3 regions of the Peribacillus sp. V2I11 genome follow, and region 1 is predicted to be linked to each of the others. Evidence: predicted binding sites of a transcription regulator. Region 1 holds the regulator's gene; each other region holds the start of a gene.
What was found. The regulator LexA, encoded in region 1, represses DNA repair genes until DNA is damaged. The targets are predictions, from matches to a motif close to CGAACATATGTTCG.
Positions count from the first base shown of each region.

Region 2: the regulator LexA is predicted to act here: its motif matches at 3,074-3,087, upstream of uvrB (excinuclease ABC subunit UvrB).
Region 3: the regulator LexA is predicted to act here: its motif matches at 2,361-2,374, upstream of addB (helicase-exonuclease AddAB subunit AddB).

Region 1 is NZ_JAUSYW010000001.1:385,366-400,955, reverse strand. Features, by position in the region: gene QFZ73_RS01890 (LexA family protein) at 443-1,081, opposite strand; gene QFZ73_RS01885 (helix-turn-helix transcriptional regulator) at 1,216-1,440, shown strand; gene QFZ73_RS01880 (hypothetical protein) at 1,551-1,691, shown strand; gene QFZ73_RS01875 (hypothetical protein) at 1,864-2,088, opposite strand; gene QFZ73_RS01870 (esterase/lipase family protein) at 2,332-3,864, shown strand; gene QFZ73_RS01865 (hypothetical protein) at 3,923-4,045, shown strand; gene QFZ73_RS01860 (hypothetical protein) at 4,077-4,364, opposite strand; gene QFZ73_RS01855 (glucosaminidase domain-containing protein) at 4,680-5,261, shown strand; gene lexA (transcriptional repressor LexA) at 5,526-6,149, opposite strand; gene yneA (cell division suppressor protein YneA) at 6,305-6,616, shown strand; gene QFZ73_RS01840 (YneB family resolvase-like protein) at 6,636-7,292, shown strand; gene QFZ73_RS01835 (DUF896 domain-containing protein) at 7,358-7,591, shown strand; gene tkt (transketolase) at 7,818-9,824, shown strand; gene sirA (sporulation inhibitor of replication protein SirA) at 10,120-10,560, shown strand; gene QFZ73_RS01820 (YneF family protein) at 10,645-10,860, shown strand; partial or broken gene QFZ73_RS01815 (transposase) at 11,277-11,442, shown strand; partial or broken gene QFZ73_RS01810 (HTH domain-containing protein) at 11,445-12,251, opposite strand; gene QFZ73_RS28850 (hypothetical protein) at 12,420-12,539, opposite strand; gene QFZ73_RS01805 (IS1182 family transposase) at 12,572-13,789, opposite strand; gene QFZ73_RS01800 (RrF2 family transcriptional regulator) at 14,704-15,123, shown strand; gene QFZ73_RS01795 (IDEAL domain-containing protein) at 15,219-15,590, shown strand, end outside.
Region 2 is NZ_JAUSYW010000001.1:2,651,033-2,656,745, reverse strand. Features, by position in the region: gene uvrA (excinuclease ABC subunit UvrA) at 1-950, opposite strand, end outside; gene uvrB (excinuclease ABC subunit UvrB) at 957-2,942, opposite strand; gene QFZ73_RS12765 (CsbA family protein) at 3,162-3,392, opposite strand; gene QFZ73_RS12760 (catalase) at 3,583-5,160, opposite strand; gene QFZ73_RS12755 (MMPL family transporter) at 5,499-5,711, shown strand.
Region 3 is NZ_JAUSYW010000001.1:1,061,147-1,066,859, forward strand. Features, by position in the region: gene addB (helicase-exonuclease AddAB subunit AddB) at 1-2,232, opposite strand, end outside; gene lepB (signal peptidase I) at 2,423-2,986, opposite strand; gene QFZ73_RS05145 (TVP38/TMEM64 family protein) at 3,020-3,634, opposite strand; gene QFZ73_RS05150 (YhjD family protein) at 3,925-4,296, shown strand; gene QFZ73_RS05155 (STAS domain-containing protein) at 4,721-4,945, opposite strand.

The DNA.
Region 1 (15,590 bases):
GCTTTCCAACGGATTTTCACCGGCTGGGATTCCACATGCCTCAGCTTATTTGCTTTTCGGTGCTTCTGAAACCCTTACCTTGCGACCCGGTGGCTACAATATTATCCGGCGCTCTTCCCTTCTAGAGCTACAGAGGCAAATGCTTATCATTCCATTATAAGATTTTATATGAGGTTGTGAACCCAATAATAAAAATTATGATAATTTGATTGCCTAATATAGACAATTTTATTCTTTCTGCATGTAAGGAAAATTTACTGGAAAAAGCGTCCTAGGACGCATAGTTACCAAATACATTCACTCAATTTCATAAGTAATCTAAGAGAACAATACTAAAAAGAAACAATGATGGCTTGTACCTAAATATGTAGAATTGAATCTATGTATTATTGCTCATTATTCATTTATTTTCATTTCCGTAAAGAAACCCTCGAGATGGATATTAATCGTATATTTTAATGGCTTGAACTACTTTTCCTAAAATTCGGACTCTATCATTTTTGATGTTATAGGTTTTTTCTTCATAAAAAGGATCCGTGCTGCAAGGAGTGAGTGTGATGTTTTCTTTATTGATATTCACTTTTTTGACCGTAGCATCGTAACCATTTACTAAAACCACACCAATTTTTCCGTTTTCGACGTAGGTTGTTTTTTCAACGAGAATCAATGATCCGTCTCTGAATTCTTTGTTCATGCTATTGCCAATCACTTTTAGGAAAAAATATTCTTTATTCGATTTTAGCATCGAATTTAATGTCGGCATATAGGCTTCTATATATTCGTTGGTAAAATTAGGCTCTCCAGCAGGGATATTTCCGTAGACACCAATTAATCTTACATTCTTTTCATTTAGAAATTCCATTCCAGGATTATTTCTATCTATAGGTGCTCCTTCAATGAGGTGGGATAGCGGTATTTCAAAGCATGTCGACATCATGCTCAATTTATCCATTAAAGGTTTATTCCGTCCGGATTCCCAAGCTGATACTGCCGTTGGGGCCACTTTTAATATATTTGCCAAATCTTCTTGTGTCATTTTTCTTTCTTTTCTTAACATTTTAATCCGTTCACCAATGTGCATATTTCTTCACCTCTTACTTGAATATACACTATGAGTGAAAGTGAGTAAACTTAAAGTGAGTGAATTTTGCGAAAAATTGTTGGTAACTATACTTCAAGTGTGATATTATTTTTTAAGACAGGTGGTGACAAGATATGACAAACGTTAAGTTCACACTTAAACAAGCTAGGAAGTATAAAGGATTAACTCAAGATGAAATGGCTAAAGTGCTGAAGATGGCCAAGAGGACTTACATTGACTATGAGCAATATAAGATTCCTTTGCGAATCGATAAGGCTTATTTATTTGCTGAATGTGTAGGATTCTCGATCGACGATATCATTTTTTTTGATCCTCATCTACACTTCAAATGTAGTTGAAAGTCAAGTGTACCAGCGTTTCTTCATCAGATTGGCCATTCGGAATGTAAAGTCTAATCAATACATTCCTAACTTCCACGGGACAAGATTCAAGTAATGATGGAAAGAAGATGAAAAAAGTGGAAAGGGAAATTAATTCTTTTGAAGTTGCAGTAGGAGGCATTGAGGATATTATCGTACACGACGGTGTTGTCAAATTGTACAATCGGAAGGTATTGATCCTGTTCTCAGGGGAAAATTCGGGTATGTAGGAGGAGGTGGGGGGAGTGCTTAAAGGAGAAAAAATCCAAACTTCTCACGTTCTTTAAAAAAGGGACAGCTGCAACCCCCAATTGGAGCATGCTGATATTTTGTATAAAATAGACGATTGATATTGGGATCCTCATGAATGACAGCCGATTGCCGTGAAAAAAATTTATTTACTTAATGTATAGGCCGGACTGAAAACACCATGAATAGGAGCAAATGGACAATGGCAAATTCGAAGGAAAAGTTAATATTGATGAACAAGCCCTCTATCCTTTGCAGGATAAGGGCTTGTTCTTTTTTTCGTGAACTTGAAGGATTCGATTTAAGGATTTCCTCCGTAAGTACATCTTCATAAAAGGAAAAGATGCATCCATAAATGAATTGAAGGCGAGTCTTCATACTTTATCTCCATTTTTGATGAACTTCTTCTAGTTTTTTTCTCCCATCTTTATGAAGATAGCAGGTAATGGTATGCAAAAGTACAAATATATACTAATGAAGGCTATGGAAGGCCTGGGAAGGAGGGCATTGATAATAGGATGAGTTCGAAAAAATACCACAGGATATTGGAGGAGATAACAATTGAAAAGGAATGTAATCAATTATGTCGTTTTTCTTGTCCTCATTCTAACCATATTATTTATGGCTAAGCCAGACATTTCCTCTGCAGGAAAATTGAAGCCGCCCTCCGAAACTTTCAGTCCAGGGGATTGGTTTCTTGGAAGTATTCCTCCCAATCTTGACACAGAGAAACCACCGATCGTGTTTGTTCAAGGGAAAAACAGCAGTTCAACCAGCTGGTACGGTGAAACGGAATATCATGGTGTTAATGATATGTATACCAAGGCGTATGAAGCAGGCTACCAAACTGTTTTTGTTCAGCTTCATGATTCAGCTGGAAATGGATCAGTGAGCCAATATGCTAATGGAAGGCTTTTAGCTCAAATGCTTTCAGAAATCAGTAACCATTTCGGGGGCGAAAAAGTAAATATTATAGCTCACAGCAAAGGAGGGCCAGACACCCAAGCGGCTCTAGTACACTATGGAGCACACCAATATGTTGGAAGGGTCATCACTTTAGCTTCCCCTCATCATGGTTCTTACCTAGCTGATTTGGCTTATAGCTGGTATGCGGGCTGGCTTGGTTCCTTATTAGGTCAAAAAGATGATGGAACTTATTCATTACAAGTTGGTAAAATGGCGGAATTTCGTTCTGTCACAGATAACCATGTTAACTCACGTAAAAACATGTATTTCACTGTAGCAGGTATGAACAGAGGCCCGGTTCTTTCAGCTTTATCAATGGGTGGACAATACTTATCTTCATATGGAGAAAATGATGGTCTTGTGAATGTATGGAGTACAAAAATACCCTACGCAACACATTTATTTACGGATCCCAACTTTGATCACGACAATATTCGAGTTGGTTCAGCTGTATTTTCAAGAATTGAACCCTATTTAAGAAGCACTTCCATCGCTGGGGTTCCTGAATTTAATGTCAACTATAAAGAACGAGTAGAAGATGATGTCATCACAACCGCACTCGCTCAAACCGTTCTGGGTGATGTCCTGAAACAAAATGTCTGGATTGAAAAAAATTTCCATGTAAATGAAGCCGCCCCATGTAATATAACCATATATACAGCCTCAAATGATGTTGAGGTTGAATTAATTTCTCCATCCAATAAAAAGTATTTACCTTCCTTAAAAGTTCATTCAGTCAAGAATGAAATTTCCTTTTTTAATGGCGCAACCATCCAATCATTCAATAGAAATAACCTTGAAATTGGGGACTGGAAAGTGCGAATGAAGACTAAATCGCCAAAAGACGCCTTCTTGTTCACAGCACAATTCAACGAAAAGAATCCCATTACTTTAAGTATGGCCGGTAAAGTTAAGCAAAAAGATGCAAAATTTTTAATAAAGAACCCAATGAATGATAAAAAAAGGCCAATCAGCACAACATTTTTGGTTCATCTATTAGATGAAAACGGTAATGAAATTAGTGAAAAAAGCTCCATTAAGGTAATGGATACCGAAAATTTTACTGGTGCCCTTCCAGAAGTACCTAAGTCAGGTGTTTATAATGTAACAATTGATGTCAAGGAAAAAAATGTGAATGGTACTGAAAGAACCCGGACGCTGATTCGTTCAGTCTATATTGAGAAATAGTGAAAGGCCTTCTCTTAATTGAGAGGGTATTTTTGATGAAATGAGATGGAGCTGTGAAATGGTATGGTTAACTAGGATGATGGCGATTCAGCAAAAGGAAACAGCCATTTTAGGTGTTAAATTTACGGGCGTTATATGGGGATATAAGCAAGTCAAGTCTCCTGGCAATAAAAAAGATTGATGAATTGCAACGAGTGACAACCTGTATAGATTTAATCCGCCTTTTGATACGATTCTCTATAAGACAAAATACCAGTCTTGAGTGCAGCATAATTGCCTATGCTTGCATAGCCATAAAACCAGCCCATGAAAATTCCTGCAACCAAATGATGACGATGGCTTATGAAAATGGAAATGAATAAGCCAAGACCTAAAGCGATGCTTGGGATGAATTTAGGAGGAACATGAAACATGACCTTTATAAGTTGAGTAAGAATCATGATGGTAGGAATGGCTATCACTGCATCCCAAAAGTTTGTATGGATGGTTGGGAAGTCCATAATTTCACCACCTTAACATGAAAGTTTTTAAAATTAATTTTTACTATTTATCAAGGTTTTATACCATAATATATGAATACATATTTAAAAATTATTTATTGAAAGGTTATCAAAATAAAATCCATAAATCTATATTATATCGATTGACGGCTTTCCTGTTTGGAAGGGGAGAATGGTTTTAATAAAACGCGGAGCGAGCCACTTTTCCGAACATTTTTTGTTGGACAAGCTGTAACCTTTCCCATATTTTAGAATACGATAAGAATAAAGATAAACAGTGAAAAAATAAAGTGATTCTAATAATTGGAGGTTCTAATGAGCAAGGAAAAGTTTATTAAGCATATTGCTCCTTATGCCCAGAAAATTCAAAAGGAATTTAAAATTTTACCTTCTGTTGTCATTGCACAAGCTTGCTTGGAGAGTGGATATGGGACAAGCTTATTAGCAAATCAAGGGAAAAATATATTTGGTACAAAAGGTGACTTTAAGGGCGAGTCTGTCATTATTCAAACAATGGAATATGTCAACGGTGTGCCCGTTCAAGTATGGAACAAATTTAGAAAATACCCAACTTGGGAAGTAAGTCTTCGAGATCTTGCCAATCTATATGTAAAGGGAACTTCGTGGAATAGAAGTCTCTATACAGCTGTCATTGGAGAAAAAGATTACAAAAAAGCACTCAAAGCAATATTCGATGCGGGTTACGCCTCGGACCCGAAATATATAGAAAAACTGGTGAGCCTAATTGAAACAAGTGATTTAACTAAATATGATGCAAGCACCGAAGAGGTTTATCATATTGTCAAAAAGGGGGATTCAGTCTCTGGGCTTGCAAAGGCATATGGTTCTACACAAGTGCAGATTCAACAGTGGAATGACTTGGTCGATCTAACCTAATTAAAGTGAACCAAAGATTAAGAGTGAAATGAATTTTAACTGGGAGCGGTATTTTACCGCTCTCCTTTTTTATTTGAAATAGTTTTTTTAAAAGTACATATATCAAGACAGGCGATAGTATACCTTTCATCCGTTATAAAGGATGTTAATATTCCATGAAAACTTGATTCTATTAAAAAATATCTCAAAATCTACTCTTCCATATGCATATTGAGAGAATTTGGGACATAAATTAAACAAACAAAAAAAGCGCGGTTAGCGCTTTTAGTGTATTTGCCTATATAAGCCGATTACTTTTCCAAGTATCGAAACATCTCGTAAAATAATTGGTTCCATATTTGAGTTCTCAGGCTGAAGCCTTATGTAATCCGGTTCCTTAAAGAATCGTTTTACAGTGGCTTCATCATCTTCCGTCATGGCCACGACGATATCTCCATTATTGGCACTGCTTTGTTGTTTCACGATGACATAATCCCCATCATGAATTCCTGCTTCGATCATACTTTCACCCATGATTTCCAGCATGAATACATGGTCATCATGTGGAACCATGCTTTCAGGAAGCGGAAAGTATTCTTCTATGTTCTCAATGGCCGTTATAGGCATGCCCGCTGTTACCTTTCCAAGTAACGGCACGTTCACGACATTGGCTTTGGGAATACTGTTCGCTTCCTCCGAATTCATTATTTCAATGGCCCTTGGCTTGGTCGGGTCACGTCTAATCAGGCCCTTACTTTCCAGGCGGGATAAATGTCCGTGTACTGTTGAACTTGATGCAAGTCCCACAGCTTCGCCAATCTCCCTTACGGAAGGTGGATACCCTTTTTGGCGGACCTCTTCTTTAATGAAATCAAGAATATCTTGCTGCCGTTTTGATAGTTTAGTCATTAGTGCACCTCTTCCCCAATGTTCTTTGCTACATTATAGCATGGCCCCCAACTCTATACAAACATAAGTTCGAATTTAGTTGTTGACTGAAACAAATGTTCGTATTATAATTTAACCATAACATACGAACGAACATTCGCTTTGGAGGGATAATTATGAAAAAATTATACAAAAATTATATTTATACGATTCTATTAGCGGGATCAGTATTCATCTTTTCAATTTTATTCTCTTGTACATTGAACAATGATCAAAAAAAAGATTTCCTTTCTATAGAAGTAAGTGAAGGTGACACCCTATGGGGAATTGCCGAAGAGTATGAAGAAGCAAATTTGACAAAAAAAGAATTCATTGGTTGGATAGAAGAGCATAATGGAGTCAGGGCGGATTCTATTAAAACTGGTCAAGTCATCGTCATACCGGTTAAAGAGGAAGAACTTGTCCAGAATTTGGCCAGTGAGCAGTAAGTAGTGAAGGTAGGGTATTATGAAGGCGGTAATCTATTGTAGGGTCAGCACAGAAAAAGAGTCACAGGAAACATCATTGGCAAGGCAGGAAGATGAATTAGTCAAATTGGCGGAAAAGATGGATGTGGAAGTTGTTTCCATTATAAAAGAACAGGCAAGTGGTTATGAGTTGAATCGGGATGGAATTTTTGACATGCTCGAACTATTTAAAACCAAAGAAGCTGAAGTACTATTAATCCAGGACGAAACAAGACTGGGAAGAGGGAATGCCAAAATAGCCCTTTTCCATTTCATCCTTAAAGAAGATGTGAAAATTTATACGCTCTCACACGATGGAGAGCTTGAGTTATCGGATTCGGATGCCATGGTCATCCAGATAGTCGGTATTGTAGAAGAATATCAAAGGAAACTACATAATCTTAAAATAAAGCGCGGGATGATAAGAGCCGTTGAAAAAGGGTACCGTCCTCAAAAAAACCTTCAGAATCAAAGGAACTCCACTGGAAGGGACCGTATGGAGATTCCTATTGAAGAAATTATTAAACTTCGGGCCAATGGATTGACATTCTCAGAAATCGCAGCCACATTAAGGGGCTTTGGATACAATGTATCTAAGGCTACTGTGAACAGGCGTTTTCTCGAACATCAAATGAATACAAAGGAAAGTAAATCATAGAACTTGTAATTTCGCTTTTTTTTTAATACCATGACAGTATCCGCAGATTATGAAGGAGCGAAATTATGTTATCAAAAGAAAAAATAGCCCGTATTAATGAACTTTCTAAAAAGGCAAAGGCTGAAGGTTTGACGGAAGTTGAGGCGAAAGAGCAAACCCAATTGAGAAGTGAGTATTTGGAAACATTCAGAAAGTCCATGTCCGATACGTTGGAGCATGTGAAAGTCGTGGATCCAGAAGGTAATGACGTCACTCCTCAAAAGATAAAAAATATAAAAGAAAAAAGAAATTTACATTAATGCTTGGATTCTTCTGAAGGGACATTCCAATTGAGAATTCTATTAGCATGTAAAAAGAGAGTGCATTGATGTATGTATTCTCCTATTTAGTTTATTCTAAATAGGGGACTTCTCTTATTTTTAGAAAATTGTAATATTGGGGCAGTAAATAGTGATTTTAGTTGTGATATTATGCTTGTCACTATAATATAAAGAGGTACATTACAGGAAGGGATGTTTTTACGATATGTTAGATAAATTAGATGCACTTTCTATTAATACGATTCGTACATTATCGATTGATGCAATTGAAAAGGCTAATTCTGGCCATCCAGGTATGCCAATGGGTGCAGCGCCAATGGCGTATAAACTATGGACCGAATATATGAACCATAACCCGAAAAATCCAGATTGGTTTAATAGAGACCGCTTTGTTCTTTCAGCTGGTCATGGGTCTATGCTGTTATACAGCCTTCTTCATTTATCGGGCTATGGCTTATCTATCGATGATTTGAAAAGCTTCCGCCAATGGGGCAGTAAAACTCCAGGACATCCTGAATACGGACATACGGCTGGTGTAGATGCAACTACCGGGCCGCTTGGACAAGGTATCGCAATGGCAGTCGGAATGGCAATGGCAGAACGTCACTTGGCTGAAAGCTATAACCGCGATTCTTACAATGTGGTCGATCATTATACATATAGCATTTGTGGAGATGGAGATTTAATGGAAGGTGTTTCTGCAGAAGCAGCTTCATTAGCTGGACATCTACAACTCGGAAGACTTGTTGTTTTATATGATTCTAATGATATTTCCCTTGACGGCGACTTAAGTCAATCATTTAGTGAAAGCGTGGCAGACCGGTTCAAATCTTATGGATGGCAGTATATCCGCGTTGAGGATGGGAACGATCTTCAGGAAATTGCTAATGCGATAGAAGAAGCGAAAACCGACGAAGCACGCCCAACATTAATCGAAGTGAAAACGGTTATTGGTTACGGTTCACCAAATCGTTCTGGTAAATCTGCTGTTCACGGCGCTCCGCTTGGTGCAGATGAGCTGAAATTGACAAAAGAAGCATATAAATGGACATTCGAAGAGGACTTCCATGTTCCTGAAGAAGTGTATTCACACTTCAATGAAGCTGTTGTTGATGCAGGCGCTCAAAAAGAAGAAGCTTGGAATGAATTGTTCAAAAATTACAAAGAAGCACATCCTGAGTTAGCACAGCAATTGGAGCTGGCCATCAAAGGTGAGCTGCCTGCTGAATGGGATCAGGAAATTCCGGTCTATGAAGAAGGTAAGACATTAGCTTCCCGTGCTTCAAGTGGGGAAGTACTAAATGCGATTGCCAAAAAGGTCCCTAGCTTCATTGGGGGTTCTGCGGATTTAGCCGGATCTAATAATACTGCCATCAAAGGTGAGACAGATCTATTACCTGGTAATTACAGTGGCCGTAATATTTGGTTCGGTGTACGTGAATTCGCCATGGGTGCGGCTTTAAACGGAATGGCACTTCATGGTGGATTAAAAGTATACGGAGGAACATTCTTCGTATTCTCTGATTATCTACGTCCTGCCATAAGAATGGCAGCACTAATGGGACTGCCTGTAAACTATGTATTCACTCATGACAGCATTGCTGTAGGGGAAGACGGGCCGACTCATGAGCCAATCGAACAATTAGCATCATTGCGCGCAATGCCTAACCTAGGGGTAATCCGTCCAGCTGATGGCAATGAAACGGCAGCAGCCTGGAAAGTGGCAATGGAGTCAACAAATAAACCAACTGCTCTTGTACTGACTCGTCAAGGGTTGCCAACAATAAAAGACACTTCCGAAACTGCGTATGAAGGTGTTTCAAAAGGGGCTTACATCATCTCTGCTTCTAAGAAAGAAGTAGCAGATGCATTACTTCTTGCGACTGGTTCCGAAGTGAACTTGGCTGTGGAAGCACAGAAAGCTTTAGCGAACGAAGGAATTGATGTTTCGGTAATCAGCATGCCATCATGGGATCGATTTGAAACTCAATCTAAAGAATATAAACAAAGCGTAATCAATCCGGCAGTGAAAAAACGTTTAGCTATCGAAGTGGCTTCACCGTTTGGTTGGGATCGTTATGCAGGTGATGAGGGTGAAATATTGGCCATCAATCATTTTGGAGCTTCTGCTCCAGGCGGTAAAATCATGGAGGAATTTGGTTTCACTGTAGAAAATGTAGTTGCCCGTGTTAAGGAAATGCTTAAAAAATAGTAATGGGGAACTGACACCAACTAGCGTGGTGTCAGTTTTTTTATCAAAAACAATCGTATTTTATATTGAATGTGCTCCTACTCTAAAGGAAATCTTCCATTCGACAAAAAAAGAAGATAATTTCTCCAGCAAACAACATATCTTTTTAGTTTGTCAATATATAATGAGAATAAATAAATTTCGTTTAAATGTGTCAGTTAAAGGGGAAAGTCATCAATAGTGGAAAATAGTGGAGAGGGTCCTGGTGGTTAGATGTTTTCGTGACCAAAATAGGAAAGCTAGGAGGCATTGGCTGATGAGAACCTATCAAATTTATTTAATCGAAGATGAATTTGCCCATCATTATTATGGAAGAGAGAAGCTATTTTTCAATTTGTTTTTGGAGTATATTCAAGCAAGGGGCAGACTGAAGAGTATTTTGCAAAAACAAATCGAATATGTCACCAAAACAGTCCCGATTATCCAGTTGCAGTTAGCTATTGAACAACGTTTGCAAAAAAAGATGAATTATTGGACTCAAAATGGAAAATACTATTTAGAAAAAACAAACGGATCAAGTAAAGCCGTTTTAATCATTCAGAATGAGTCCATTACTCTTAAGGCTGAAGGAGACTATGAAGCGGAGACGGCATTCTTTGAAAGTATTCGAAAATATGAAGCGAGTTTTCTGGCAATTGATTTTGAACATGAAAAATACGGTTGGTTAAAACCGATAAAAGAAAGAAAATTTGTGTAAATGGGGGACTTTTCGGTAGCGGGTATTGTATAATAACCTTTGGTCTAGTACACTGATGTTAGACAACATGAAGGAGGAAATAGTATGTGGGTTTACATTCTAGTTGGCGTACTGGCATTGATTGCTGGAGTAGTGCTGGGATTTTTCATCGCTCGTAAATACATGATGGATTACTTAAAGAAAAATCCGCCAATTAACGAACAGATGTTGAAAATGATGATGATGCAAATGGGTATGAAACCATCCCAAAAGAAAATTAATCAAATGATGAGCGCAATGAATAAACAACAAACAAAATAAGATAGCATGAAACCTTGATATATCAAAGTTCTTGGAAGATTGGATGCAAAATTTTATATAATATCGATATGGTTGATCCATTAAGACTGAATCCTTCCACCGATTTTATATAAAATTTTGGTTTATCTTTCATTTTTGTTTCTTAATCCACTTTTTCTGAATGAATGATTCAGTAAAGGTGGTTTTTGTTTTGGAATTGATAGATAAAAGCAGAACAGTATTTACTGATTGAAGAAAATTATAAAGAACGCATATTTAATAAAAATTTTTAGTATAAAAGGTAAGTCCCCATTCTAAAATGTACCCTTTGTTAAGGACAGCTTAAAAAAGATGATTCCTGTATTGTGGTATTATCCCCCTATAGTAGACAGTTGAAAGAAAGGTACTGTACTGTTTATTATGGAGGGGATATTTTTATGGGTAAATATAGAAGAACCTTTACTGTTGATTTTAAAATGCAAGCCATTGAAATGTACTTACATAGAGGTATGGGTAGTAAATTGATTGGAAAAGAACTAGGTGTAAGTTATAGACAGGTGGATTAAAAACTATAATAGTGATGGCATTCTGGGCCTACAAGAATTCAGTAGTACTTTACCTGGAACATCTTGTTTGAATTCCCTATTCAAAAGATTCGGCACCACACAAAGTGCTCGTGAGTGGCTTTCATCATTCGTCTGTACGGATTTGCCTTCCGAATAGGACATAGAATGCTGTACTTCTTCATGATTCGCCGGATACGCTTCAAATTATAGACAACATTAAATTGACCCGCCAAAGTCATCTTGATCTGACGAGCCCCTTTCTTACGATTTTTGAAATTTTTTCGATTTCTTTTTTCTTGTGATTTCACTGAGAAGTAATTATAATAACCACTTCTTGAAACACCGGCTATTTTTCATAGGTATTTCACCATATGTTTTAGCTGATATTTTTCAATCACGGAACGAATAGGATATATTTTTTGAAAGGAGGAAGAACTACTTCTTCATCCCCCTTTCTGCAAAACGAATCTTTTTTAACAGTTCGTTTTCTGCCTTTAGTAAGTTGATTTGTGCTTCTAAGCGAGCATTTTTCTCCTCTAAGGTAAGTATTCTTTCTTTTTGGCGCCTTGAATTTCCTGCTCTAGTGTCACATAAACCAATAATCCCATTCTTCTCGTAAACAGCTTGCCATCTCTTACTCGCTGATTTAATTCTTTCCGTCCCCAAAACCTCTATATCAAACCCAAATTCTTCAAAAATTCCTCTTGCGAATTTGCCTTTCTGTTTTTCCGCTATATATGCTTAAATTCATCAGTATAAGTAATCCCTTTTGAACTTACAGATTTAACATAATTATTTAGATGATAGTAGTTTGATTTCTTTCTCTGTAAAACGCTTTTTACTCATAACCTTCTCCAGTCCCATATTCTGTTTTCTCGTTGTGTTTCTTAATTATACAAAAAAGTACCCTATAGGGGCTGTTGACAAAATGGGGAAGAGCTTTTGCTCCTTCCCCATTTTGATTTTTATCGTTAATTGCTTGTTTATTGATTATTCTTCTTCATTTTTTTGTAGCTAGTTCATTACTTTTACCATTCGTTTTAAGTTTAAGGCCAACGCCGAAAAGAGGCATTGTTCATGGATTTTTTGAATGCCCCTCTTATATGTCTTATATAAATTGTGCTTTATTTTCATGGTGCCAAATGAGCCTTCACACCAGACTCTTCTTAGTTTTGAACCAGTTTGTAATCACTTGTTTTTGTCCTTTTCATGTTTTCTTCTAATAGTTCATGGGCGATGGGGCGTGATATGGTTCTTTTAGTCGCTGTTTTCCCGAAGCATTCCACTCTGAAAGGACAGACTTTACAGTCTTGGGTTTTTGCCGAATAGGTCTTGTAATTTGTTTCGCCCTTTCTCATTAAATGTGTAAAGGCTAGTTCCTTCTTATTTTGACATAGGTATATATCGTTTTCGCTATTATAAGTGAACTCCCGATGCGAGGTTGTCTTAAACGCCGAATCATACTGAGTGGGACTGATATACCCCGTTATGCCTAATTTTTTTAATCCATGGTGAATAGGCGTTGTATCGTATCCACGATCCGCCCCTACATTCTTAATATTTAAATGAAACTTCTCTTTTATCACTTTCAAGCGTTCTACGTAAGGTTCGCAGTCATTTACATTTCCTGCACTCGGATGAATATCTATTATGATTCCGTTTTGGGTATCAATGCTGGTATGAGCCAAATAGTGGGGACCTGATGGTTTCCCGGGTCGATTTAATAACCCTGAATCAGGATCGGTTTTAGAGACGGACACTATTTTTGTAGTAGACTCTTTCGGTTTTCTCCCAGCCTTTTTTCGGCCAACGTTTTCTCTTTTCTCCTGCAGTTCTTTTTCAAGCTTCTTTGCCTCTTCTTCAAGAGTATTTAAATACTGGGAAGGAGTCTTCTCAACCTCAACCTTTTTCACCTGATCCTTAGAAGCACTGGCTTTTATATGGGTAGAATCTGTCACAATGGTTTCCCCTGTGACCAATCCTTTTTCAATGCATAGTGAAACAATGTGATCGAAGATTTCTTGGAATACGGCACTGTCTTTGAACCGTCTTCGACGATTTTGACTAAAAATAGAGTGGTCGGGAATTCGATCAGTTAGATCAAGTCCTAAAAACCATCTATAAGCAAGATTTAAATGAACCTCCTGTTCAAGTTCGCGTTCTGAGTCAATATTAAAAAGATAGCCGATAAGCAACATCTTGAAAAGGAGGACGGGATCCAAAGACTTCCGGCCCAGTTTCGAATAAAAACTTTCCATTTTAACGTATATAAAAGAGAAGTCAATTCTCTCCAATATTAAGCGGAGAATATGATTAGTAGGAACAAAATCGTTCAAATCAATAAACTCCATTTTGCTTTGGTACTCATCATTGCGTCCCATCATAGAAATCCCTCCAATAAAAAACCTGCATAGAATAAATTCTATACAGGTTTCAGAAATTCCTTTTAGATTGTCAACAGCCCCTATAGGAGACTTTTTTAGGTGTCTACTCTATAGGGTACAGTTTAATTCTAGGTGAGCGCTTTTTTATTTTGAAAGTAAACACGCAAACAGAAAAAACACTTGTCCACACCTTCTATCAAAAGATGCATATACAGTATTAAGGAGGGTGTTAGAATGATAAATGATTTTGTGAAAAAATGCTTTGAGGATACTTGTTCGGTATGGTTTCCTAAATGTGAACATAAATTTGAACACAAATGTAAATTTAAAGATAACAAATGGGAATCTAAATTCAAATGGAAATCTAAATGTAAAAAATAAAAATCTTTTCAATTAATCTTTTTATTAAAGCACACTTGACCAATAAAGAGTCAGTGAATCTATAAAATTGATTAAAGTAAGCATCCGAGTAATCGGTTGTTTTTTTTGAATGAACTTAATAAATAGAAAAGTATTTAACCTGAATTGGTCGAGCGCTTTTTTGCATTTATATAGGTTGGTTTTATTTATATCTGATGCCCAAATTAATTTCATAAAGGATCTATATTCTTCATTCGCACCGTTTTAAACCATAAAAATATGTCTAAATATTAATGAGGGATCAAAAATTCGTTTCAGTAAAATCTAAAGATGAAGAAAGAGTGATTGAATCGTTATCATTAATTGCAATAATTTTAACACCGAGTCTTTTTTTAAGAGTCTTTAACTTCGGCAATATTAAAAGCATAAATTGGGGATTTCAATGCAATATTAAACCGATAGACAATGTTGAGAACCCTGTTGAGTTTTTTGAGTTGACTTTATCAACTGTAAATATTATTATTACAGTAATCTCCTTGAGGAGGATGCGTAAAGTGAATAGTGATTTTACAATAGCTGTGCATAGTTTGGTCTATTTAGCTTATTTACCAGATCATATGGCAAGCAGTGAGTCTATCGCAGAAAACGTTTGTACAAACTCGGCAAGGATTCGGAAAATGATGAGCTGCTTAAGAAAAAAGGGATTTGTAAAGACTAAAGAAGGTGTGGGCGGAGGCTATATTCTAGACTGTAACCCTGAAGAGGTAAGTTTGGCGGATATTTATATAGCGGTCTCACATGGAACCTTGAAACCAAAGTGGTGTACAGGTGATCCGGAGAAAAAATGTGTCATATCTTCCAATACCCAGGTAGTCATGGATCAAATATTTGATGAAGCTGAATTATATTTTGAAAAATATTTAGAAGATATAACTCTAAGCACTTTTTTGGAAAAAATTAAACAATGTCCGTGATATTGATTTAGTTTTTCCTTTGCACTAAATGTATATTTTATTATTACAGTTAATAACTTTGAATATCAAATGAACATAAAAGGGGTGTTAAGGAAATGGTTGAAAATAATCTGTTCAAAAATGGGGATTGGGTACAGGGAAAATCAAGAGATGGGGAACTTATCCATGGTTTTATTGAAACCGTAAGCGATAATCGAGAAATCGTTAAAGTGAATGTGGTGGAAAGTGACAATGAAAAAGCGGTTGGGAAATCGATTTGGATTCCGAGTAAATGGACCGAAAAATTGCCGGATCTAGAAATCAGTAATGAAACTCATCTTTTGGCCTTAATTGATTTGGCGTTACTTTCTAAAGATGAAACATGGTTTATGGAGTTATCCGGTAAATTGGAATCCATCAAGATCCATCCGAAAATAAATGCGAGGAAATCAGAATTTCTTATTCCGGGAAATGGAATCGCAAAAATT
Region 2 (5,713 bases), 2.3 Mb from region 1:
TAATATTGGGAACTCGTCGGCTCCCATGGCGCAATCGCATGTTGACGGAGGCTTAAATCCTGATTCGGGATGACCAGATCACGGTCCACCTCAAGCCTCGCCCCCAAGCCATCACAATCCAAGCAGGCCCCAAACGGGCTATTGAAGGAAAACATTCTCGGCTCTAACTCTTCAATCGAAAATCCGCAGTATGGACAAGCATGATGTTCACTGAACAGCAGCTCTTCCTCACCCATGACGTCAATGATGACTTTGCCTTCGCCAAGCTGCAAAGCACTTTCCAAGGAATCTGCAAGCCTAGCCATGATACCCTCTTTAATGACGATCCGGTCTATGATGACTTCAATCGAATGTTTTTTATTTTTTTCGAGAGTGATCTCCTCACTGAGATCATGCATTTCCCCGTTCACACGAATGCGGACATATCCTTGTTTCTTAACTTCCTCCAAAACTTTTGCATGTGTCCCTTTTCTGCCTGAGACAAGCGGTGCCAATACCTGAAGCTTGGTTCGCTCAGGGTAATCAAGAATGCGGTCCACCATTTGCTCAATCGTTTGTGAGGTGATTTCAATATTATGGATCGGACAAGTCGGTCTTCCGACCCGTGCAAATAACAGCCTTAAATAATCATAGATCTCCGTAACAGTCCCTACGGTTGAACGAGGATTTCGACTGGTCGTTTTCTGGTCTATGGAAATGGCTGGTGACAAACCTTCAATCGCATCGACATCCGGTTTATCCACTTGGCCTAAGAATTGACGAGCATAAGCGGACAGTGATTCTACATAACGTCTTTGCCCTTCTGCATAAATCGTATCAAAAGCCAAGGAAGACTTTCCAGATCCGGATAATCCGGTCAGCACAACAAGTTTGTCTCTCGGTATCGTGATATCAATATTCTTTAAATTGTTGGCCCTGGCACCTTTTATCACAATTTTATCCATTGCCATGTTTCGTCACCCTTCCGCTTTTAACTCTAGTAATAAATCACGCAGCTCGGCAGCTCGCTCGAAGTCCAGTGCCTTTGCCGCTTCCTTCATTTCTTTTTCCATGCTTGCCATCACTTTTAAACGCTCTTTTTTAGGAAGCTTCGCGAGGCTTGGTGCAAGGTCTTCCTTATACTCTTCGCTTTCTTCGGCTACATGAGTCGCCCTTATGGAATCACGGATATCCTTTTGAATGGTTTGAGGCATTATTCCATGCTCTTTATTATAATTTTCCTGGATTTCACGGCGCCGTCCCGTTTCATTGATGGCAAGTTCCATCGAATTCGTGATGCGGTCTGCATACATGATGACGTGGCCGTTGGCATTACGGGCTGCACGGCCCATCGTTTGAATAAGCGAACGTTCCGAGCGAAGGAAGCCTTCTTTATCGGCATCCAGAATGGTCACTAACGACACTTCCGGAATATCCAGGCCTTCCCTTAAAAGATTGATTCCAACGAGTACATCATATTTGCCCATTCGCAGTTCCCGGATGATTTCTATCCTTTCCAAGGTCTTCACTTCCGAATGAAGATATTGGACCTTGATGCCGATTTCCTTTAAATAATCAGTTAAATCTTCGGACATCTTTTTCGTCAAGGTCGTAATGAGCACACGCTCGTTCTTTTTGACGCGCTCCTGTATTTCACCGATCAAGTCATCTATCTGGCCTTCAATCGGCCGCACTTCTACCGTCGGATCCAGTAATCCGGTAGGACGGATGATCTGCTGAACCATTTCCGGCGTATGTTCGAGTTCATATGGTCCCGGAGTTGCCGAAACGAATATGGATTGATGGACCTTTTTTTCAAATTCTTCAAATCTTAGCGGTCGGTTATCTTTTGCAGACGGCAGACGGAAGCCATGATCGACGAGCACTTGCTTACGCGCCTGATCTCCATTGAACATTCCGCGGATTTGCGAAAGGGTTACGTGCGATTCATCCACGACCAATAGGAAGTCCTCTGGAAAGTAATCCATTAAAGTGTATGGTGTCGCACCTGAGGGACGAAGGGTTAAATGGCGGGAATAGTTCTCGATCCCTGAACAAAAGCCCATCTCCCGCATCATTTCCAAATCATATCGGGTCCGCTGCTCCAAACGCTGTGCTTCAAGGAGTTTTTCATCTTCCCTTAATTCCTTCAATCGCTCTTCCAGTTCCGTTTCGATATTTTGAATGGCTATCCGCATTTTCTCTTCGCGGGTTACGAAGTGGGAAGCCGGGAAAATGGCGATATGTTCACGTTCACCGGTAATTTCACCAGTCAGGGCATCGACTTCGCGGATACGGTCAATCTCATCCCCGAAAAACTCGACCCGTACGCAATGTTCATCACGTGAGGCCGGGAAAATTTCGACCACGTCGCCGCGAACGCGGAAGGTCCCCCTTTGGAAAGCAATGTCATTCCTCTCATATTGAATATCCACGAGTCTGTGCAGTAAGGCATTCCGGTCTATTTCCATGCCTGTTCTGAGGGAAACGACCATCTCCCGGTACTCTTCAGGAGAACCGAGTCCATATATGCACGAAACACTGGCAATGATGATGACATCTTTCCTTTCGAACAAAGACGAGGTTGCCGAGTGACGCAGTTTATCGATTTCATCATTGATGCTTGCATCTTTTTCGATGAATGTATCCGTGGATGGAACATAAGCCTCTGGCTGGTAATAATCATAATAGCTAACGAAGTATTCAACGGCATTATTAGGGAAGAACTCTTTGAACTCACTGTAAAGCTGCCCTGCCAACGTTTTATTGTGGGCAATGACAAGAGTCGGTTTATTGATTCTTTGAATCACATTGGAAACGGTGAACGTTTTCCCTGTCCCCGTTGCCCCCAATAACGTCTGCATTTCCTTGCCTTCCTTAATCCCTTCGACCAGCATTTCAATTGCTGCCGGCTGATCTCCTTGAGGAGAGTATTTTGAGACTAACTCAAACTTATCCTTCACCAAGCATAGCCTCCTATTGAAATATTTTTATATGAAAACGGGACATGCCTATATCCCTTCTATTTATTCCGGTTTAATAAAGCTTATATACACATTCTACCACAATAGCCTTAAAACAAACCAGCAATAAGCGAACATCCATTCTATTTTTTGTTTTATGGACTTCATGATGTAGTGAGGGGAATGACAAGTTTAAGTACAAAAAAAGCACCTTTGGTGTCAGGCGCTCTTGGATGTACGTTTCATCATTCTTTTTGATAACCAAAATCCCACTGTCAGGGATAAGGCATCGACGATGATCAATAAGTTTGTATGCGTATAACCTTTATATGCGGAAGCTGTAATCAAGGCAACAGTTAAAACAAGGCCCACGACATTGTTATAGGTGACTCTTGAAAATAGCATGACAAGTAGACAAGGAAGGAAAAGGGCAGAAAGAATTTTAATCATTTTTTCATCTCCTTTATAAGAGAAAAATAGAGTAGTTTCAGTTTAAATGATTATGAAGTTTTTTGCCAATCAATTTCCCACTTGATTTTCAAGGCATCATCAGAGGAACATTCCACACATCCAACAATTATGCCCATTAAAAAAAAGAGGCAAACCCCTTTAAAGGAAAGTTTGCTTCTTTTCATTCCAATCAATATGGATCCGCTTCATGTCCTTTTCTAACGGCGTCCTCAGGGTTATCCGTCCCACCCAGAGGTTTTGAGGAGTCCGTATGTTCAGAAGCCGAGGCCAGTCCCTCTTTCAATCTGCGGCCATACTCTTCATCGGCCTCTTCGGCTAGTGCTATCATTTTTTCCTGAATGCGCTTGTCGGCGGGAGCCAATGCCGCCACTAAATTTGAAATTAAATCGTCCTTTTCCCAATCCTCGAATTCACGGAATGTTTCACCAGCCTGTTTCGTATTGTTTTGGCGATCGATTGTCTCACGAACAAGTTTCCCTTCCACCATAGGTGTATACTCCTTGCCCGTCTGCTTGGCTTCTTTCAAGCCGCCGACAGTTGATGGTTCGTAGTTGATGTGGGGGCTTTGGCTGCCTCTGCCAACTTCATATTGCATCTGTCCGCCGGTCTGATTCGTGGCTGTTGGTTTCTTTGGGGCATTAATCGGCAATTGCAGATAATTCGCGCCAACACGGTGACGTTGTGTATCGGAATAAGAGAATGTACGTCCCTGTAACATCTTGTCATCAGAAAAGTCCAGTCCATCCACTAGGACACCCGTGCCGAATGCAGCCTGTTCGACTTCAGTGAAATAGTCTTCAGGGTTTTTATTCAATACCATCGTACCGACATGCAGCCATGGGAACTCATCTTTCGGCCAAATCTTCGTATCATCCAGCGGATCAAAATCCAACTCAGGATGATCATCATCACTCATGATCTGTACGTTGAGATCCCATTCAGGATAGTCCCCGCGTTCGATCGCTTCATATAGATCCTGTGTGGCATGATTGAAATTCGTAGCTTGAATTTCATTTGCCTCTTGCTGTGTCAGGTTCTTAATCCCTTGTTTCGGTTCCCAGTGATACTTGACAAGCACGGCTTTCCCTTCCTCATTCACCCATTTATAAGTATTGACCCCTGATCCTTGCATCATGCGGTAGTTAGCTGGAATGCCCCATGGGGAAAACACAAAGGTAACCATATGGAATGTTTCAGGCGAACTCGAGCAAAAATCGAAAATCCTCCTGCCGTCCTGAATATTCGTGACCGGATCCGGTTTGAAGGCATGAATCAAATCCGGGAATTTCATGGCATCTCGGATAAAGAAAATTTTCAGGTTATTGCCTACAAGATCCCAGTTTCCATCTTCCGTATAAAATTTAACGGCAAATCCCCTGGGATCACGTAACGTTTCCGGGGACGTCCCTCCATGAATAACAGATGAAAATCTCACGAATACCGGAGTTTTTTTACCTTCTTCCTGAAAAACCTTCGCTCGCGTATATTTTGAAATCGGCTCGTCCCCCGCTTTACCGGTCGGAACGAAATAACCATGTGCACCTGCACCACGGGCATGCACAACCCGTTCAGGGATACGCTCCCTATCGAAGTGGCTGATCTTTTCCAGGAAATCATAGTTCTCAAGTGTACTAGGACCTCTGTTCCCTACAGTTCTAAGACTCTGGTTATTCGTTACCGGGTGTCCTTGCCTGTTCGTTAATGTTTCTTTCGGTTCATCATTTGTTTTTTTGGATTTATCAGACAAAAAAATCCCTCCTTTGTTAATAAAAGCCATAATACTACCATACTTTCCCCTATTCCCTATATTTCACTCTTCAATCTTCAAATTTAATAGAAATTAGTTAAATAAGTACTTTTCCCCTATGTATCGATGATCATATTTTCATGCCATTAACAACTTGAATCATTTAGTAGAACTATGGAGTAAGCATACCCATTTTTATATATGTCAACAGCACCCCATTATAATGAACCAAGGATAAATAATTAAAAAAGCGGGGTGCCTTCATTGGACGAATCAATATTAGGCAGACTTGGCAGGATGATGACCGGAAAAACCAGTCGTTGGGTTGTCATTGCTGTATGGATAATTGCAGCAATCGCATTAACCTTCATTATTCTTTCGTATTCCGGGTTGCACTTTGGTTCAATGGGCTCATTACTGCTCTTGGTGTGTTAATGGACACATACATTATGCGCCCTTTCCTTGTTCCTGCAATCACCGCCCTACTTGGCCGCCGTGCTTTTTGGCCGAGTAAAGTGAACAATCAAGAAGAGAAAGAACATGCCAATTAATG
Region 3 (5,713 bases), 670 kb from region 1:
ATATACATCCCACCATAGTGAATGGATTGGATAGTTCCTTTTTTTCAGCTGCAATTGGGCAGCCAGGTACGATAGGGCCACATCATGATTTGCAGCATATTTCACCTGTTCCTCAGCAGACAGATCGGACGGATCGTTCATATAATACACATCGGAAACGTTAGGCAATACGTCCCTTACCCGTTTCAAATAGGATGAGGGTAAAAGTGCCTTTCCTTCCTCATCGGCAAGCGGATATGATAAATAAAGGGCCTCGGCAGGCGTAGTAAATGCTTTGTACGCTGTAAACTCCTCATCCAGCAGGCGCACTTTTGAACTTGGGGCAACATCAAGTCCACCAGCCAGCAGCACCTCACGATCACTATCTGAAAATATCCCGTCAGATACAGCTTTTCCTGGCAGAACCCCTTCGTTCAGGCCGATAACAAAAGCTGTCTTCACATCATCCAGGCGGGATAAATCTAGATTAGCGACCAATACTTGGTCAATTGCCGGCGGTACCAAAGAAAATTCAAGAGACTCCAGACCAGCTTCAATGATTAAGGCAAACTGTTTCATGGAAAGCTCTTCCCCGCTCAGCAGTTCAACGAATTGGTCTAATAGGTCGACAACCGCATTCCATGTTTGCTCATGCTCTCTTGCCGATACCAAATCACCTGCTTCTTCTGCCTCTTGTTTCAGCTTTTCCAATTTTTCCGGTACATGCAATTCTTCAAGATATAGATAAAGGGCTTCACACAATTCCCTGCCATTAGCAGCCTTTTTAACACGTTTTGAGAGCTTCAAGATGGGCTCGGTAAATAATTGCTTCATCTCATTCAACTCTTGCTCAAGCCGCATTTCCTTATCAGTTTGGTTCCGGTCCTCGAGTTCCAGTCCGCGGAAGCGCCGATAGGTCCAACGATCTTTGGACGTCCACCTGCTTCCTTTAATGCCACGGGCCAGCACATAGTTTTCCAACTTATCTACCTGTTCACGCATCCTATCGTGGTTTTTTTGCAGCGGAAATAGAAGCTCGGTCTTGATTGCACGAAATACCGGCTCATAACGCCAATAGCCATTGATGATCTCCAAAGTGGAACGAATCAGTTCAATCAGAGGATGGTTCAGCATCGTCCGTTTGGAATCGACGAATAAGGGAATTTGATAATCCCGAAAAACGGTTTGTAAAATATCTGCGTATGCTTCTCCATTACGGACTAAAATCGCAATATCACGGAAACGGTGCTGTTTCTGTCTGACCAGCGACAAGATGTCCCGGGCAACACCTTCAATCTCAGCTCTGCGGTTAACTGCCTGGGCGATCGTTACATCAGGTGACTGCTCAAACGCTTGTGCAGGACGAATGGCAAAATAAGTTTCCAGATGATTCAGCCCCGGACTCTTTCCAAACCTTTCCGTTCCTTTTAAGATTCGATCTTCTGAAATCGGTATGCCATTCCTCAATCCAGCCTGATAAAGGTGATGATAAAGATTTCCTGTTTGCCTGAACAATTGCAAATCATCCGGAGCATATTGTCTGTAGGGCTGATCTAACGTAAGCGAGATCGTTACACTCCTGCACAGCTTCATCATTTCTTCCACAACCAATAATTCCTGTGGAGTCAAGCTATAAAAACCATCGATATATATATCCGCATTCCTTATATATGAAGACTCTGACATTTTTTCGATCAGCAAAGTGAAATAATCTTCGGAATCTAAATATTTGTTAACCATTTCATCCTCAAAAGCCTGATAGACCAATTCAAGATCATGCAGTTTATCCTGAATGCCGCTGCCGGCCTGTGAGGTTTCGTCCAAATAGTTTTGAATGTCATCAGGTTGGATGCAATACTGCTTGAACTCAGCCAGCATTAGCTCCATCTGTGCAATGAACCCCAGCTTATCAGCAGATCGACGAAACATCTTTAACTCTTCCTTTTTATCATCCATGATCTTCCGTATCAACATATTAACGCCAACACTGTCCAAATGTAGCCGGCTCATCCCCCCGGTTTCCTGAAGAACGCGCCAAGCAAGCCTGCTAAAACTGAAAACCTGTGTCCGGATCATTCCGGCAAGGCCTGGTGTTTTAATTAATTTATATTCAGATAGAAACGTCATCTGATCAGGAACCAGGTAGATAATTGGATTTCCTTCGGGATCTTCTGCCAATTTGGAGCGAATTTCGTCCAATATATTCGAAGTTTTCCCTGCACCTGATCTTCCCAGTAAAAAACGGAGTGACATCTCTTTTTCCCCCTTATAACATAATATCTAGATCCATCATACCAGAAATACTTTCGTCTTTATGACTAAGTTTCTGTTTCCAATTAGATTTACTTTCTATTATTTTACCGTTTCCCTTTAAAAAACACCAATCGTACGTTCGCGTTTTTCCCAAAAAGAAAAAGCCCACATAATTTTTGGGCTTCCACAATCATTCACCTGTAAATTTATAATTGAATTCTTTGACCGGCCAATATCGAACATCCACTTTACCGACAACATTTTCAACCGGTATATAACCAAAGTGACGGCTGTCAGCACTTTCAAGACGATTATCACCCATGACAAAAAGCTTGCCCTCCGGAACTTTGGTCATGTCCGTCAATTCTTTTAATGTAAAATCACCCGTAAAGTCCTGTCCTGGGAAACCTTCCTTGAATTTCTCAAGATAAGGCTCATCCACTTTCTCACCATTTACGTAAAGCCAATCATCTTTATAACGAATTCGGTCACCTGCAATCCCTATAACTCGCTTAACATAATCTTCTTGTGAATTCGCATGAAAAACAATAATGTCAAAACGGTTGATATCATGAATCTGGTAATTGATTTTATTCACGACAAGTTTATTTCCATCTTCAAGGGTCGGCTGCATCGACTTCCCTTCAACATCATAGCTTGAAAAGAAAAATGTACGGATTAAGATGTAAATAACAAAAGCTATCATCGCTGGTTTTATCCAATCGGATAAAGAATTCCTGTTTGTTTTTTCCATCTAATTCAACCCCTACTACATTTATATACTAATTTATTGTCCTTCTTCCCTCTTCATGCTTTTATTTAACCGGACCTCCAGTCTTTTACCCACATACCAAAGGATAAAGATGACGATCCCGATAATGATCGTACGCACCGGCTTATGAATTAAGGATACTAAATCGTAACCTACGAAGCTGATCGTAAAAATCATCACCGCTTTCCCTCCCACTACTGCAAGTCCATATTGCAAGGGACTGACTTTTGAAAGTCCTGCCACGATATTAACGATAGCCGAAGGTGTAAAAGGGAAGCAGAGCAATATGAACAAAGGACCGAATCCATGGGTTTCCACCCAAACCATCAACCTCTGCACCTGCTTATGCTTTTGCAAAAATCTGAAAAACCTCATTTGACCATATCTTCTAATAACCAAAAAGATTAAAAAAGAACCCGCTACCGCACCAATCCAAGAAAATAAAAATCCCCACCAGAGACCAAAAGCCGTTGCATTAGCAAGCACGAACACCACTAAGGGCAAAAAGGGCAAAAAAGCTTCCAGCATCGGCAGTAAGATCCCAGGAATTGGACCGAATGAGCGATATTGCTGAATAAGTGCAGATATATGATCAAGTGTAAACCACTCACGTATAGTATCCAAATCCATAATTATCTCCCTCGACATGCTGCTATCAAAGCAGCATAAACTTATTAAAAACTGTTTATTTTAGATATATCACTTTCCCCTGAAATTGCAAGAATTATTATCCATATATCTTCATACTTTCCCTATCTCCGGAAAACATAATCTTGTTAACGAATATTTTATGATTTATCAAAACTGCTTGCTTATACACTGAAAATACATTAGGATAAAAAAATAGAACGAATGTTCTCATCTTTGCAAGGTATACATACTATATTAAAAACGTGCTATTTTAGAAAGGAGCGGTCAAGATGACCCGCATTCCAGAAGATGACCGAAATATGATTGAAAAAGCCATCTACCTTCCTATGGTTATTACAGTCTTAAACCGGGATCTCAAGGTCATCGAAATTTGTCCGTTCAAATTAAAAAGGCCCTATTCGGAGCTAGTCGAACATATTTTAAAAGTGGTTCAAGACGAACTTGCCGAGGTACGGCGCTATTTGCGCAAGGAGAATATTAAGGTTAGTGAAATCAAACGCGATGAATCCTTCACGATGTATTGTTTTTTATATAAAGGATACGAGGAACATCATAATTATTTCAATCCCCGCCTTCGCAACAAAACCGAAGACTTGTTATGTCATTACTTTTTCGAAAAAAAACACCGTTCAAGGAATTAGCGGGTTACAGGTATCCTCCATATATGTTTGTCTGTGAAATATGGGTGGGTTTTTGGAGCCTTTTGGGGAGAATACAGATACCCTTAGTAAAAAAGTATGACCATAAAAAAAGCATTTCATCTTTCCTGGCATAAAGATAAGGCATTTCAATTTTTCAGAATTAAGATTGATAAGACCCACTTACATCCATTCACCTGTTTGGATTTTCCATTATCATTGTCCTGCCAATAATATAATTGGATAGGTTCAAAACCATGGATTTACTGCCATGAAATATTACTTTTCGATCCAGGCATAGCCTATGTAATCAAGTTCATACTGAATATCCTTAACCATTTTAGTTTTGAGATTCTTTAAATCAAAGTTATTTACATGCTCTTGGCAAAGGTTGGAGTGACACCCGTTATGGTCGTTTCCACCCCCATCAAACAAGAGCACTCATCATATTGAAGAGAAAGGTAGGAAAACAGTTATCTTGAACGAGGAGCTTCGACAAATCAATGATAAAGTAACCAATATCATTATCCGCTGCAGAATGTAAAACATCACTCATGATTTGCTCTGATCGATTGCCGTGAACAATACCCTGTATCGAATGAACGGAAATGCCTTTAGTTATCGGGATGATCGGTACGATTAAAAAGCCCATGCCATACTTTGTTTGATCGAGCTCTATCATATGGAATAAAATGGGATAAAATGTCTGCCATGGATTTCAGATAGTTAATATCTTCTTCTGAAAACACCTTTTCCTCCTTGTCCATTACACAAAGGGTCCCAAATATATTCCCTTTCCCTCCATATTCTACGCTGTATCCTTCTAGTATAATCTCCTCTTCCCTATTATAGGAACTGAGGACTGTCATCGCCGTTTCTCCTCTTTTTGTTACATAAGCCGTTTGCACATTTAGCAGCTTACTGATAAAGGCAAATATTTTCGAGGACACAGATCTTAACGAATATAGGTCGGGCTCGTCTGTTCATAATTAATCGTCATTTTAATCACCTCTTAATTTCTATTCATCTATTATACTATTCGTCAGCATTATCATTTTTGAGTCAGCACAACGTTTTTGCAAAAGATTTTTATTACTGCATTAGAAGAAATAGAGAATATCATCCATTATCTTATTTGAGAGACAAGGTTAAGCTTAATCAGTAAATGTGAGGATATATCGTAACGGGATTGGATTAATTCTAAAGCCCTTCTCATATGAGAAGGGCTTTCGTTGTGCAATAAGGCCTTTTGCTAAAGTAAGCATATATTATCTTTTGATTTGAACGATCTTATGAAAGTATCAAACAAAATCACCTTCTAATCTTGAATTTCGGATTGCTTCACCTCCATTTCCAATATCCTTTACGGAATGAATCATATCGTTCTCAAGCTCAGGAGAAAGGTACATTCCCCTTCTTC